DNA from 3 places in the Alteromonas sp. G4i13 genome. Region 1 is predicted to be linked to each of the others. Evidence: predicted binding sites of a transcription regulator. Region 1 holds the regulator's gene; each other region holds the start of a gene.
What was found. Region 1 encodes FNR, which switches genes on or off when oxygen is low (the NO sensors DNR and NnrR bind a similar motif). Its sites were predicted from a motif close to TTGATCTAGATCAA; they were not measured.

Region 1 (4,881 bases):
TCTTCATAAGTCGATTCACAAAACTCGCTTGCTAGCTTGTCGAAAACCTTCTGTCCGCTGGCAATGCCGCCGCGTCTAAGTCCTACACCCATAAGAGCAAGTACCTGCCAGTCGCTAAGGGAACAGGCCCACTCTTTCAATCCTTCCAGCTTGCCACTTGCGTAGGCAGCACCAACATAGGCACCAATAGAGCATCCCGCTACAACGTCAATTTTTACGCCGAGTTTTTCTAATGCTTCAATTATGCCAATGTGAGTCCAGCCCCTTGCGGCACCGGCACCTAGCGCAAGTCCAATTTTCATTTACTTAGGTTCCATAATGTTTATTACTTCAATAGTATTATCTTCATCACTGAAGTCCGTACTATTTTCTGTAGTGAAAGAAGGTTCATCGAACCCGATATCACCGTCTTCTACCGGGCCTTCTTGTGTAGCTATAGCTTTAAAATCATAAAGGTTGCTGTCGATTAAGTGTGAAGGCGCTACGTTTTGAAGCGCACGGAACATCGACTCTATACGACCTGGGAAGCGACGGTTCCAGTCTTGTAGCATAGCCTTTATGTTTTGGCGCTGTAGGTTTTCTTGTGAGCCACAAAGGTTACAAGGAATAATCGGAAATTCAGCGGCCTGAGAATATTTCTCGATGTCTTTTTCTGTGCAGTACGCCAATGGACGAATAACGATGTGTTCACCGTTATCGCTGACTAGCTTTGGCGGCATAGACTTAAGCTTGCCACCATGAAACATATTGAGGAAAAACGTTTCTAGCATGTCGTCGCGGTGATGACCTAATGCAATTTTAGTCGCACCTAACTCTTTTGCCGTGCGGTACAAAATACCACGGCGCAAGCGAGAACAGAGAGAGCATGTTGTCTTTCCCTCTGGAATTTTGTCTTTAACAATAGAGTAGGTGTCTTCTTCTACAATTTTGTAGTCAACGCCAATGCTTTCTAGATATTCAGGCAAGATATGTTCGGGGAAACCAGGCTGCTTTTGGTCAAGATTAACCGCAACGATATCAAAATGAATAGGCGCAATCTTCTTTAAAAACAATAAAATATCTAGCATGGTGTAGCTGTCTTTACCGCCAGATAAACACACCATTACTTTGTCGTTGTTTTCAATCATACCGAAATCGCCAATGGCTTTACCCACATTGCGGCGAAGTCGTTTCTGAAGTTTGTTGAAGTTGTACTTTTGCTTACTTTGCGCAGCATTTAATGGCGACGCGTCAGCACTGTTTGTGCCTAAACTCATAATTAACTAGCTTGGTTTGTGATAAAGCCACCATTATACATTAAAGCGGCTTTTCGAGACCATGCTTGTGAAGTTAAATTTGTTGGTGACATACCGTGTTGGCCGCTAAGTAACGGAAAACACGGGCTATGCGGTACTGATGAAAAGATTACACCGACAACGGCGACACAAATCCATCTGGCTTAATAGCAAGCACATCGCAATTGAGTTCGTCGATCACGTGTTCTGCAGTGTTACCAATTAGGGCCGCTGAAATGCCCACACGGCCAACGGTACCAATAACAACCAGCTCTGCATCCAGTGTTTTTGCCACTAGCGGGATGACCTTTTCCGGAAGGCCTTCTCTTACTACGCATTTGTTCTCAGGAATACCGTACTTTAACGCGTGACTACGCATTTCTTTTAAATGATGATTTTTTACCGCGTCGTGATAGGTATCGGGGTCGAACTCAGGCACTTCTATGGCGATATTAAGTGGTGTAGAAGGGTAACTGTTGACCAAATTTACGCTCCCTTTCAATAAAGAGGCGTAGTCGTTAGCAATGAGGGTGAGCTTATCGTTAAGTGCGGCGTGCTCATCGTCTTCACTGCCTACGTTTACAGCAGCAATAATCTCTCCTCCTTCTGGCCAGTCGTGCTCTTTAACGAGCAATACTGGCCGAGGGCATTTACGCATTAAATGCCAGTCGGTGGGGGTGAAAATAACAGAAGCAAGATCGTCGTGCTTTTTGGTTGCCTTTACCACTAAATCTATCTGATTGTTTAGGGTGTAGTAAATAATCGACTCATACGCACGATTATTCCATTCTACAACGATATCAGTTTCAGTGAATCCTTGTTCTCTTAAGTGGGTGGCAAGCCATTTTGCATGCTCCTTTGTAACTGCATCGCGCATTGACTCGCGCTCATCCGGGCTAAGCATGGTCGTCATATCATAAGATAAGTCGTATACCACCATCATTGCGGTAACTGAAGCGCCTGTTTTTGAAGCGAGTTCATAAGCACGGCTCAGTGCAGGTTGGTTATCGCGCTCGGCATCTACCACGGCCAGAATTCGTTTACACTCAATCATAACGTCCCCCTAACTACGAAACTTAGTAGCGGCTGTCGAAATCGAAGCTTTCTAATACTAACTATAAACGACATTGGGAAAAACGTAAGTTGTTTTAGATCAAGAATTTTACGAGGCGACCATGAGTGAACGTACCTAATTGAATATGGAGCAACCGGCGTGGCGCTGAAAGGGTAGATAGGTGGCTAACACAGGTTACAAAAAAGCGCGCTTAGTGCGCGCCTTATTTAACACTTAAAAAGGACTAACCGCAGACAACGCTAGGGCCGTTAAGCGCCGCTAGTTTGGTGTTTAGCCTATCGAAATCCAAAATAGTAATAAGCTTGCCGTCTACCTTTATGATGTTGTCTTTTTGAAAACGGCTTAACAGACGGCTAATCGTTTCAATCGTTAATCCTAAATAGTTTCCAATTTCGTTGCGCGTCATGGTTAAGTGGAATTCTCTATGGGAAAAGCCACGCTCTTCAAAGCGTTGCGACAGGTGTGAGATGAAATACAGTAAGCGCTCTTCTGCAGTTCGCTTGTTTAAAAGCATGATCATGTCGTGATCTTGTTTTATTTCAGCGCTCATGAAGCTCATGATCTGGTGGCGTAGCTTTGGAAATTGCACTGACATTTCGTCGAGGGTCTCGTAGGGAAGCTCACACACCATGGCAGTTTCTAACGCAGAAGTATAGCTTTGGTGTTTATTCTCTCTTAGTGCATCGAAACCGATAATATCACCAGGAAAGTGGAAGCCGGTAATCTGTTCTTCACCTTCGGTATTAGTCACAAATGATTTGAATGAACCGGTTCTCACTGCAAATAGAGAACGGAATTTATCACCAGTTTGAATCAGCGTGTCACCTTTATGAAGCGGCTTCTTGCGTTCAATAATATCGTCAAGAGACTCGATTTCTGTTTTGTTTAACGCCACCGGTAAACACAGGTGACTGAAACTACAGTTTTGACAGTGAATAGAAAATTGGCTTCCTTTGCTCATAATGCACGCTCTCTAAAAGAATACCCGACAATAATACACCCATTTTTAAACGATTGCGCCATGAATAAGATAAGCTGCATATATTGCCATTATTACTGCAATAATTTGTCTAAAATGGTTATGTTGAAAACTTTGAACAATATATTGGCTACCAGCGCTTGCGGCGAGCAAGGTGGGTAATGTACCCAAACCGAAGAAGAACATAATAGCAGCGCCTTCTAGCGCGTTACCCGCCGCGAGAGACCAGGTAAGTGTGGAATACACCAAACCGCAAGGAAGCCAACCCCAAATAAAACCATAAGGCAACGCACTTAAAGGGGTCTTAAATGGCAAAAAGCGTTTTGAAAGCGGCTGGACTTTGGAAAATAGGCCTTTACCCGCATTTTCCAGCACTGTTAAGCCAGTCCACCACTTACCCAAATAACACGCCAGTAGAAGCAACATGATTCCGCTAAGTAGGGAAAGGGCATAGTTGGCAAGAGGTATATAATCTGCTGCAATTTTTCCAAGTGCCCCGGTTATTGCTCCGGCGATGGTGTAGCTCACTATACGTCCCATGTTATAGGCAAGGGTATAGGGTAGTGCTGAAGCGCCTTTAGGCGATACCATCCTTAGCGCAGCGACAATTCCACCGCACATTCCCACACAGTGAACTCCACCGGCTAAGCCGATAAGAAAGGCAGAGAAGTAGTTAATCCCTTCCATGTGGCGCTTGGCTTTTGTCTACTTTACTGTCTTGAAGTTGCTTGCGTTGCTCAGCTAGCTTTTTTTCTTCTGGCGGAAGATCATCGTCAAACAGTATGCTATACCCTTGGCGATCCAAATCTTCAAATTGATTGGTTTTCACCGCCCAAAAGAATATCACGATAGCGACGGCAACAATGATGATGGCGATTGGAATTAATACGTAAATAATACTCATGCTATTTGCTCAAAAGTCGCGTTGAGTTTGTGACCACAATGATACTGCTTAACGACATACCAACAACAGCCATCCACGGTGAAAGTAGGCCTGATACGGCGAAAGGTAAGATCAAAACGTTGTAACCTACCGACCAGCCAATATTTTGCCTTATTTTTTGCTTCACTTGGTGCGCAGTTCGAATAAGTTCTGGTACAGAAAGCAGCTGATCGCCAAGCAGTATCACGTCGGCGGCAGTTTTAGCCACGTCTGTGGCATTACCCACTGCAATTGCCACATCAGCGCTGGCAAGAACTGGAGCGTCGTTAATACCGTCACCCATCATCATCACTTTCGCGCCAGATTGCTGCATAGCTTGAACGGCTTCGTACTTTTGCTCAGGTGTTAGGCCACCTTTAGCGGTCGAAATTGGCAATGGTGCGGTAAGCGCATTAACGTTTTGCTGTGTATCACCACTTAAAACGGCGAGGGTATGGCTTGCAGCTAATATATCGAGAGTTTCTTGCGTATCTTCTCTTAGTGAATCCTTTACTTCATACGCCGCCATAATACGCCCCTTAACCGTGAGAAACACGTTAGCTGAAGGGAACGCTTCAATGAGTTTTAGCTGTGATTCGTGAACGCTGAATGCTGCAGAACCCATAGAAAA
Region 2 (4,881 bases), on a different contig from region 1:
TCGCGAGTAATATCGTCGCCATACGCTGTCGGTGGAATAAGGGCGAGTACCGATTCAGGTATCGTCAGGTAATCAGCGGTAGTGGCCGTAATTAACTTCTGCATAGCGCGCTGCTGCACCGCGGGTGCTACAAACTGCTGGCCCTGTGCTTTGGTATAGTCACCTTTGCGCTCGTATTCATACACTAAGCCGCCGACTTGCTTTGCAACGGCTTCTAGCTGATAGCGATGTAGCAAGTATATGGGAACTAAAGCATTTTCAAGAGAGGATAAACTGCTATTTGGGCTTAAGGTGTCTAAACCTAAATTGGCTAACGCCAGTTCGCGTACTTGTGAAATTTCATCGAAAGCATCTAGCGGATTGCTACCGTTTTCCCACATATGGCCGTTTGCCGATGCATGGCGACTACTGCGGGTATCGGGGTCTGACTTAAAACTTAAACCCTCATTACGGCCTTTTACGATAATTTTTGCCAAGGCTTCCGTTGCCTCTACGTCGCTTGCAAAATCTTGATAGCCATACGCGACGGCGTGAATATCCCATGCGCCTATGCCTTTATCATACGCGCCTTCCAAGCTAATTTTGCCGTTTTTAATACTAATTTTGGGGTGAGGATAATCCATTACCGACGCACGGTTATTTTCACTTGCCGCAAAGTTGTGGGCTATACCCAATGTGTGCCCTACTTCGTGGGCTGAAAGCTGCCTAATGCGGTCTAAAGCCATTTCTTGCTGTGCAGTGGTGTCGGTGCTGCCGTCCTTAAAAGGACTGGTTAGGCCAAGGGCAATTAAATAATCTTGTCTTACACGCAATGAGCCGAGCGTAACGTGACCTTTGATAATTTCACCAGTGCGCGGGTCGACAACCGACGAACCATAAGACCAACCGCGCGTTGCGCGATGTACCCAGTTGATTACGTTATAGCGCACGTCCATTGGGTCGGCACCTTTGGGCAATACTTTCACCTGAAACGCATCTTTGTAGCCTGCGGCTTCATAGGCTTGATTCCACCAGCTCGCCCCTTCTTTAAGCGCGGTCATTACGGGTTCTGGAATACCAGGATCTAGGTAATACACAATAGGCTCGACTGCTTCGCTCATTGCAGCATGCGGGGTTTTCTTGTTTAAACGATGGCGGGTAATAAAACGCTGTTCAGTAGGCTCGCTGATAGGCGTTGAATAATCAAAGTAACTGAATTTCCAGTAGCCCGAGTACGGGTGGTACTCTCTGGGCGTGTAATTATCGTCAGGCAGAGCCACAAACGAATGATGCAAGTGCACCGACAAGCTTTCTGGGTCGGGCGTAACTTGCTGCACGTATTCGCCTGGCTTCTTACCTGCAAAGGTGACTAAAGCCTCTAATTCAGTATTTTTTTCAAAGCCTTTGGTTTTAGGTAAATACACGCCGCTTCGCATGTTATCTACGCTAAAACTGCCTTGGTTAGTTCCCGCTAAGCGATTGCCAATGCCATGGATATCGCTTAATAAGAACGGTGTGTAATCTATTAGACTGGCGCTGTCGTTTTTGGCTACCAGCGTAAAACCTGCGATAACCGAATCAGCAAAGGCTTCATCAATGCTCTGTTTCTCAGCGTCGCTGCCATGGGCTGCTCGGTATTTGGTGTTGTGCTGCTTTAATAAAACCTTGTTTCCAAATTTTTCAAAGCTTACTAAACGCGTATTGCCTAGCTGGCCGCGATCAAGGCCAATGTCGTTAGACCCTACACCGTACGGCAAGCTACTTTGAAACAGGTATTCGGCGTGGTCTGTTGGCACCGCCAAGTAAACTTTGTCACTTTCATCGTCATAGTAAACAGGAATTAAACCATCTTTTTTGGTCATATTGCTGGTGAATTCACCAATGCTTGGCAGCGCAGCCAATGCGGAAGACGTAGACACGACAAATAATACCGTAATCGCAATGGCCGATTTACCCGATGCTTTTACATGTCGCGCCGCTTTGTGAAAAATGTTCAATTGCAGCATGCAGTTAGTCCTTATTATTGTGAATTTCTAGCCTACCCTATGTGGTGGCTTTTGCCCATGGCAGTTCATCGTTTATATGCGCTCTTTTTGCATGTTATTTAGCTGTGAACAGGCTTGGTTTTTCCTACCGAAGGTAATGCACTAAAAACGCAACTATATGGAAGAGAACAGCTGGCATTGCCCCTGCTCAATTGCCGTTTAAACATTCAAAAACATGAGCGACAACAAATTATTTGATCTTGGTCAACACCAAGCTTTGTTTGAGTTGTAGAGGTATTTTACGGCTTATAAAATCCGCCGCCTTGTTTAAAGCGTCTAGTAGCGGTTTTTATCTATGACTTCAAAATTATCACCTAATCGCAGCTCTTCTAACCTACGTGAAGACTCAGTTTCAACATTGCCAAACCAAACGTTAATCGCGCCAGAGTTGCTTGCACCTGCGGGTAGCTTACGCAACATGCGCTACGCTTTCGCCTATGGCGCTGATGCTGTTTATGCTGGGCAGCCACGCTACTCGCTTCGCGTAAGAAACAACGAATTCAGCCTTGAGAACTTAGCGATAGGCATAGAAGAAGCACATGCTTTAGGTAAAAAGTTCTATGTAGTAAGCAACATTGCTCCGCACAACAGTAAGCTAGATACCTACCTTAAAGATATTTCACCAGTAATTGCTATGAAGCCCAATGCGTTAATTATGTCAGACCCAGGGCTTATTATGATGGTGCGCGACGCCTTCCCTGAAATGCCTATTCATTTAAGTGTACAGGCTAATGCGGTGAACTACGCCACGGTGAAGTTTTGGCAGAAACAAGGCATAGAGCGCGTTATTTTGTCCCGAGAGCTCTCTTTGGAAGAAATTGAAACTATTCGCGAGCATGTTCCAGACATGGAGTTGGAAGTGTTTGTGCATGGCGCGCTTTGTATGGCGTATTCGGGGCGCTGCTTATTGTCTGGATATATGAATAAACGCGATCCGAATCAGGGCACTTGTACCAATGCTTGTCGATGGTCTTACGATGTTAAGGCAGGCGAGGAAAACGAAACTGGCGACATCGTTCTAACCAGTGAGATTAATAAGGCAGTTACAGCACCTCAAGTGGTAATTCCTACCCTTGGTGAAGGCACGCCAAGCCCCAAAGTGTTTATGTTAGAAGAAAAGGAAAAGCCTGGAGAACTGATGCCAGCTTTTGAAGACGAACATGGCACCTATATTATGAATTCTAAAGATTTGCGTGCCGTGCAACATGTTGGCAGGTTAACCCAAATGGGCGTGCATAGTTTAAAAATAGAAGGCCGCACTAAATCACATTACTACTGTGCCCGAACCGCTCAAGTCTATAGAAAAGCAATTGACGACGCGGTAGCAGGAAAGCCTTTTGATAGTACATTAATGGGAAGCTTGGAAACTTTAGCTCATCGAGGTTATACCGAGGGTTTCTTGCGTCGCCATGCGCACCACGCGTATCAGAACTATGAGTATGGCCACTCAGTCAGCGATAAACAGCAATTTGTTGGTGAAGTGATTGATCGTTGTGAAGAGTCTGGCTATGCAATTATAAACGTTAAAAACAAATTCTGTGTAGGTGACTCGCTTGAGTTGATGACGCCAAGCGGCAACATTACCTTTACTCTAAATGAGATGCTGGATAAGAGAAACCATTCTATTACGGATGCTAAGGGTTCAGGACACCAAGTAAGAATACCGATACCCAGCGATGTGTCTCTAAACTTTGCCCTACTGCTGCGAAATTTAGATGAAGGCGTTGATACCCGCAATCCGTTTCGAAAAGCTCCTAGTGCAGTAACACCCGAAAACGCGAGCGAGGCATAATGCATGGCACTGCTTATTCTTGATAGCTGCATTAACTGCGACATGTGCGAACCCGAATGCCCTAATGCCGCTATAAGCATGGGTAATAAAGTGTATGAAATAGACCCGTTACGCTGTACAGAATGCGTGGGGCATTACGATGCCCCTACTTGCGTAGCGGTATGCCCTATCGATGTGGTTAAGCCCGACCCGAACAATAGAGAGTCACTAGACGAGCTGGCCGAAAAGTTTGTTCGTTTAAATAGTTAGCTATGAAGTAAGTCAGCGAGTTAATTGTACTTCTCGAAGAATTCCCTTGAATCATGACCAAGAGTGATCACTAATTGCGGTACAGTTTGAATTGGCACTTACTAATAAGGGTTTTATTTTGAAGTTTGCCTCTCGCGCTACGGCGATCTCTCCGTTTCTTGCTATGGCCTATGGCGAAAAAGCCACGACACTAGAACAGCAAGGTAAAGATGTTATAAGACTTAATTTAGGCGAGCCTGATTTCGGCGCACCCGCGGCAGTACTCGCGGCAATGAAAGAAAGCTTGAGTGCCCCAGATTTTCCCTATACCTCGGCGCTGGGCATGCCTGAACTACGTGAAGCCATTGCACGCTTTTATAAAGTTAAACATGGCGTAGCGGTAAGCCCTTCTAGAGTGGTAGTGACCGCTGGGGCTTCTGGCGCTTTACTTTTAGCAAGTGCTGCCTTAGTTGAACCAGGCGACAACGTGATATTGGGAGACCCGTCTTACCCCTGTAACCGACGATTTTTAAACGCATTTGGCGCAGAGGTAACACTAGTGCCAACACGCAGTGAGGATAACTTTCAGCTAACCGCTGCAAGTGTTGCAGATAATTGGAAGCACAACACGAAAGGTGTACTTATTGCCACACCTGCCAATCCTACTGGTACGGTTATAGATGCAGAAGAGTTGACTAAAATTGGCGAGTACTGCAAATCCAAAGGTGGCTTTTTAATTGTTGACGAAATTTACTTGGATCTATCGCTTTCGGCTGATCTTGATGTACGTAATGATACATTCGCTTCCCAATCGACCTTGGGCAGTGATACCAAACT
Region 3 (4,881 bases), on a different contig from region 1:
ACTGAGGTTCTAAAATGGGGTCTAATTTAATGCGTTCAGAATTGAACGCATTAAACAAAACACTGTTTACCTTTCGGACAGTACGTAATCGCGGAACTCGTGACTTTTCGGAGTTACAATTCTCGCCGGTAAAGGGCCGGTATAACTCGATTTCATAAATCTTTGTATATTATCGATATCCGCTAACGAGCCGTTGATTCGATCGATAACTTTTTGAGTGACTAAAATGACACCTTCTCGGGTAACTGTGAAGCCTTGTTGTTTTGCTATAGCGGTATCAGCAATTACGAAGTTAGGCGAGATGTTTACCCCTTTATCAACAATTACATTAGCTAACTTGGCTTCACTGCCTACATTTACCTCGGGTAGCAACACGCTTTTATCTATTATTGACCCTGTGCCAATACTAACATTTGATGACAAAACTGACTGACTCACAGAGCAACTGTTTAACTTACAGCCTGAACCCACTAATACTTGTTTAAGTTCACAGCAGGTCGAGTGGTTACCATTAGTAATTTCGGTGGGCGCCCGTGAAAAAGAGCTTCCCCAAATAGGCCACGTGGGATCGGATAGGTTTAATAAACTTGAGTTATTCAGCAAGTCCATATGAGCTTGCCAATAGCTGTCCAAGGTGCCCACATCTCGCCAATAGGGAATTTGCGCACCATTGGGGCTACGAAAGCGATGAGCGAAAACTCGATGCTGAGCAATAATTGAAGGGATGACGTCTTTGCCGAAATCATGCTCAGAGTTAAGCGAGCCAGCATCTTCGGTGAGTAATTTGAACAATACATCAGCGTTAACTACATAATTACCCATGGAAGCCAAACAATAGTCAGGAGCATCGACCAGTGCATGGGGAACGCGGGGCTTCTCATCAAATGCGGTAATTTGACTATTGCAATCAACCTTTAACACCCCCAACTGATTCACGGCTAACTCAGTAGGCACTTCGATGCATGACACTGTCATTTCAGCATTACTCTTCACATGGGTAGTTAAGAGTTTACGGTAGTCCATGTTATAGACATGATCTCCTGAAAGAATCAAAACGTATTTCGGAGCCACCGACTTAATATAACCCATGTTCTGATAGCACGCGTCTGCCGTTCCCTGATACCAGCTTTCAGACCGTTGTTGTGATGCCGCTAAAATATCCAATCGACCGCCAAAGCTGTTGTTCAACGGGCTCCAATGCTGCATCAAATGGCGAATTAAACACTGTGACTTATACTGAGTCAGCACGGCAATTTGCTTTAGACCTGAATTAACACAGTTCGATAATGGAAAATCTATAATACGACAGTGGCTCCCAAACTCTAGTACAGGCTTAGCGCGCATTTTGGTTAATTCTTTCAACCTTGAGCCCTGGCCACCGGCCAAGACTAAAACTAAGGTATCTTTCATTATCTGGTAAATATCTGTTTCAGCATTCATATCAGGCTCCGAATTCAGCCGTCCCTGGCGCTATTTGTATCTAGTCTGTTATCTCAATCTTACGCTGTAATTCCTGTGCTTTAGCCGATTTAGGAAGAAGTATCTTGAGTACTCCTTTCTTAAAATTTGCGTTAATAGCATCTTGCTCTACGCTCACAGGTAACCTGAAACTACGCTGAAAACTGCCGTAACTACGTTCCATCACGTGTATGTTGTCTTCTTTATCTTCATCGCTTTCATACTTCTTCTCCCCGCTTATAGTGAGAATGTCGTCTGACAGCGATAGTTTTATGTCCTTACTCTCTAACCCCGGTAATTCCGCAGTCAATTCATAGCTTTTTTTACGCTCAACAATATCGACCTTGGGCGTAACGAAATCTAGTTTGGTGTCTATAAGACCGGAGAACTCTTTTGAAAAGGGAAAATGACTAGAAAAATCTTGAAAGAAGTTATCAAGGGCCTTTTGTCCAAAGAAGCTAGACAAGAAGCTGTTTGATTTACTGTCACTGGAACGATTAGTTATGGGTAAATTACTCATAATAAGTCTCCTATCGCAATAATAAGTAGATTATGGTGAGCCGAACTACCTAAGCTTTGACTTATCAGCTGCTAATAGTTAACAAGATTTAATCGCTAATGATATTGATCCCAGTCAATATAAGAATAGTTTATTTTTTAATCGATAGTGGAAAAGGTATTGCAAATTTTCACCGCGCTTTAGACAAGCGTAAACGGAGCACGATTAGATATTCGCTCTTATATGCTTATAACTAATATGTCGTCTGCATTGCTATGCCATTGAGGAAAAGTACCGTCCATTAAACTTGTAGTCACAAGCTTAGCTTTCAAAGTAACTCAAGATGTAGGTAAACTTTGTTAACGCTTTCTTGGTTGTCCTCTCGTTTCCTAGCATATTTACAAAAATGCATTTTTGCCTCATTCGCTTGTAAGACATTTCCTACAAACGCTGTGAGTGATCTTACCTAAATTCTGAAAGAAAAAATTATACTAAAGTATAAAGTCTTTGATTCTATTGCATATTTTTAAAAGTAGTCGAAAGTCGTACAAAAAACTTTCTTAAATCCCTGTAATTCAATATGGCGGTAATAATTGGAAGGGATACTATGAACATGTCACAAGGAAACACGACGAGTCACGGATTGAGTAAGGAATCATCAACGGAATAAGTTAGGACAACTTAAGGATGAGACTCTCACAAGGCAGTGAGTAAAGGGAAGAGAAAGCAGATAGGATGCTGCATTAAACGGACGTTGAAAACGGATTTGATAGGGAATAAAGGAATTCAAGGACGAGAAACGTGATAGGACATCACAAACAGGACGTTGCAGGGATAAAGGGACTAAAGCTAGCAAGGAGCTAGAGGCAAGGAGCCAACGGCAGGAGAGCCATCAAGGAATTTCTAGTTTGCATGGACGAGCAAACCAAGGATGAAAGAAGGACATGCTAAAGGATTAGCAAAGCTGTAGCAGGATGTGCAGCGAAAAATGGAACGAAGGAAGGGATCGTCAGCGGAGCCTGACAAGGACAGCCTCAGGATGAGGAACACTGCATGTAGGATGTGCAGTAATTTAGGAAAAAAGGAAAGGGACCTACGCATGGAAGTGTAGCTCGCACAGGAAGGCGCGAGAGTAGATGGAAAGGGGCGTATACGGATTTTAATCGGGAAGATTTTAGTCGCAAAGGATCGCGGAGAAGGATACTCAAAATTCCAGGAAAAAGGGGAGCCGCTAGGTTCCCCTTTTTTTTGCGTTGTTTATTACCAATCCGTATGCACTTGTTATGTAAAACCTGACCTAAATGGTGAATTAGGAGCCGTTCACGCTCTTCGACATAGAAGCTTAAACCCTATGCGGCGGCACCTCTGTTCGCATAACCCTTACACCTATTAATTCAACTTCCCCAGTATATCGATCCTCACCATTACTCGAGAACTCAAAATGGAATAAGCTGTGCCAGTCAGGCTTTCCATATTTAAATGAAAATCGTGTTTTAGCTCTTGCCACACTCAACAGTTGTAAACCGTGTTTATCGCAGTATTGTTTGAGGTAAGTGTTTGTTTGCTCAGAAATGGCTCGAATGCGCCAAAACTGATAGCCAGTAAACCCAATAACCATCCACACCACTAACTCAAGTAACGTCATTTACTTTCTCGCTTGTGCAAACAATTGTTGAAATGCATTGCTGAGAATTTGAGGGTTGGCTTTGGAATGCAGGAGTGTTAGCACTTGTCTGCGTAACTTCGGGACTTGAACCAAATCTGAAAAGAACCCTGCGAATAAGGCGCCTTTATGACCCTCTTTTTCATCAACGTTTGCCGCCTGCTCTAAAAAGGCACTAAGCAGCAGTGGTTCCATTTGTTCGAAATGGCGCGCTGCAATAACGCTTAAAATATCAAGTCTCTGCGACTTTTCGCTTTTTAATAATTCGAGTAGTTTACTGTTGATGGTCGGGTGGAAACTACCTTCTGACGTGCCTCTCAGCGCCGCTAAATTGATGTCGTCACTTTTATCTATCTCAATTAAATACGCCGCTAATAGATTTTCAGCTAGAGAAACGCTTTCGCTCATTTCCATCAATGTGTTAAGAAAAACCTGTGAGTAGAGTGAAATGTTGGTTTCAATTGCTTGCGTTAATCCGTCTTGTTTGGGGTGTTGGCTTAGGCTTTGTACAAAGTCGGCCACGCTTTGCATGGATATTTGCTGCCAGTCAACCAGTTGTGGGGCTTGAATGTAGGCCTCAACTTTCTGCGCCTCTTCACTTAAAGGTTGGTTTAGGGTGCGTTTAACTAGTGCGTTAAATTGAGCGAGCTGCGATTGATTGGGAACAAACGAATAAGGATTATCAGGCAGAGTTTGCGCGTTTTCAGTATCTTCAGCAACAGACTGACCTAGTGCATCAACAATAACCTCTAGAAAATGATTTCTTGCTGCGGCAACCACTAAGCCTTGCTCATCAAGCGGCAGTTTCACAAACCAAATATAGTGTTGAGTAGAGGCAGTTTTGTTCCAAAAGACGATGCCGAACCACGCGTGCTGCTGACGAGGGTAGGGCGCGTAAGCACTGCCGTTTTCTATTTCTAGAAAGGATTGACTATCGGTGGGTTCAAGGCGACGACCTAAATCAAAAACCTGATATTCAGTGCCTGCATGTAACAAAAACTCGCTGATAGAATTAATACTGTTAGCGCTCATAACTCGTTCCAAAATACTGCTTTAATCATAATTTGCCAGGCTGTCATATCTATTCAAAGGGGCACGTCGATGAGATACCGCCAACAAAGACGGACAATGGTATCACAGCAGAAGAAATTCAACGATAAGACACGCGGACTTATGTTGACCTTTAGCCCCTGATATACTGCGCGCTTCGAAATAGAAGCGTTTTTGCGGAGTTGTTGTGAGTAAAGTGAGTAGTACCTGT

Region 2: the regulator FNR is predicted to act here: its motif matches at 2,219-2,232, upstream of trhP (prephenate-dependent tRNA uridine(34) hydroxylase TrhP).
Region 3: the regulator FNR is predicted to act here: its motif matches at 2,083-2,096, upstream of ACFI6J_RS00400 (Hsp20/alpha crystallin family protein).

Annotation. Positions count from the first base shown of each region.
Region 1 covers NZ_JBHNYX010000003.1:15,419-20,299, forward strand. Annotated here, with positions in the region: gene ACFI6J_RS01875 (patatin-like phospholipase family protein) at 1-302, opposite strand, end outside; gene ttcA (tRNA 2-thiocytidine(32) synthetase TtcA) at 303-1,256, opposite strand; gene uspE (universal stress protein UspE) at 1,405-2,328, opposite strand; gene fnr (fumarate/nitrate reduction transcriptional regulator Fnr) at 2,573-3,310, opposite strand; gene ACFI6J_RS01895 (sulfite exporter TauE/SafE family protein) at 3,356-4,015, opposite strand; gene ccoS (cbb3-type cytochrome oxidase assembly protein CcoS) at 4,002-4,232, opposite strand; gene ACFI6J_RS01905 (heavy metal translocating P-type ATPase) at 4,234-4,881, opposite strand, start outside.
Region 2 covers NZ_JBHNYX010000010.1:107,401-112,281, forward strand. Annotated here, with positions in the region: gene ACFI6J_RS07155 (zinc-dependent metalloprotease) at 1-1,985, opposite strand, end outside; gene trhP (prephenate-dependent tRNA uridine(34) hydroxylase TrhP) at 2,443-3,816, shown strand; gene ACFI6J_RS07165 (YfhL family 4Fe-4S dicluster ferredoxin) at 3,820-4,065, shown strand; gene ACFI6J_RS07170 (aminotransferase class I/II-fold pyridoxal phosphate-dependent enzyme) at 4,184-4,881, shown strand, end outside.
Region 3 covers NZ_JBHNYX010000001.1:82,909-87,789, forward strand. Annotated here, with positions in the region: gene glgC (glucose-1-phosphate adenylyltransferase) at 67-1,440, opposite strand; gene ACFI6J_RS00400 (Hsp20/alpha crystallin family protein) at 1,481-1,978, opposite strand; gene ACFI6J_RS00405 (DUF3301 domain-containing protein) at 3,300-3,602, opposite strand; gene ACFI6J_RS00410 (DUF3549 family protein) at 3,603-4,652, opposite strand; gene ACFI6J_RS00415 (YqcC family protein) at 4,858-4,881, shown strand, end outside.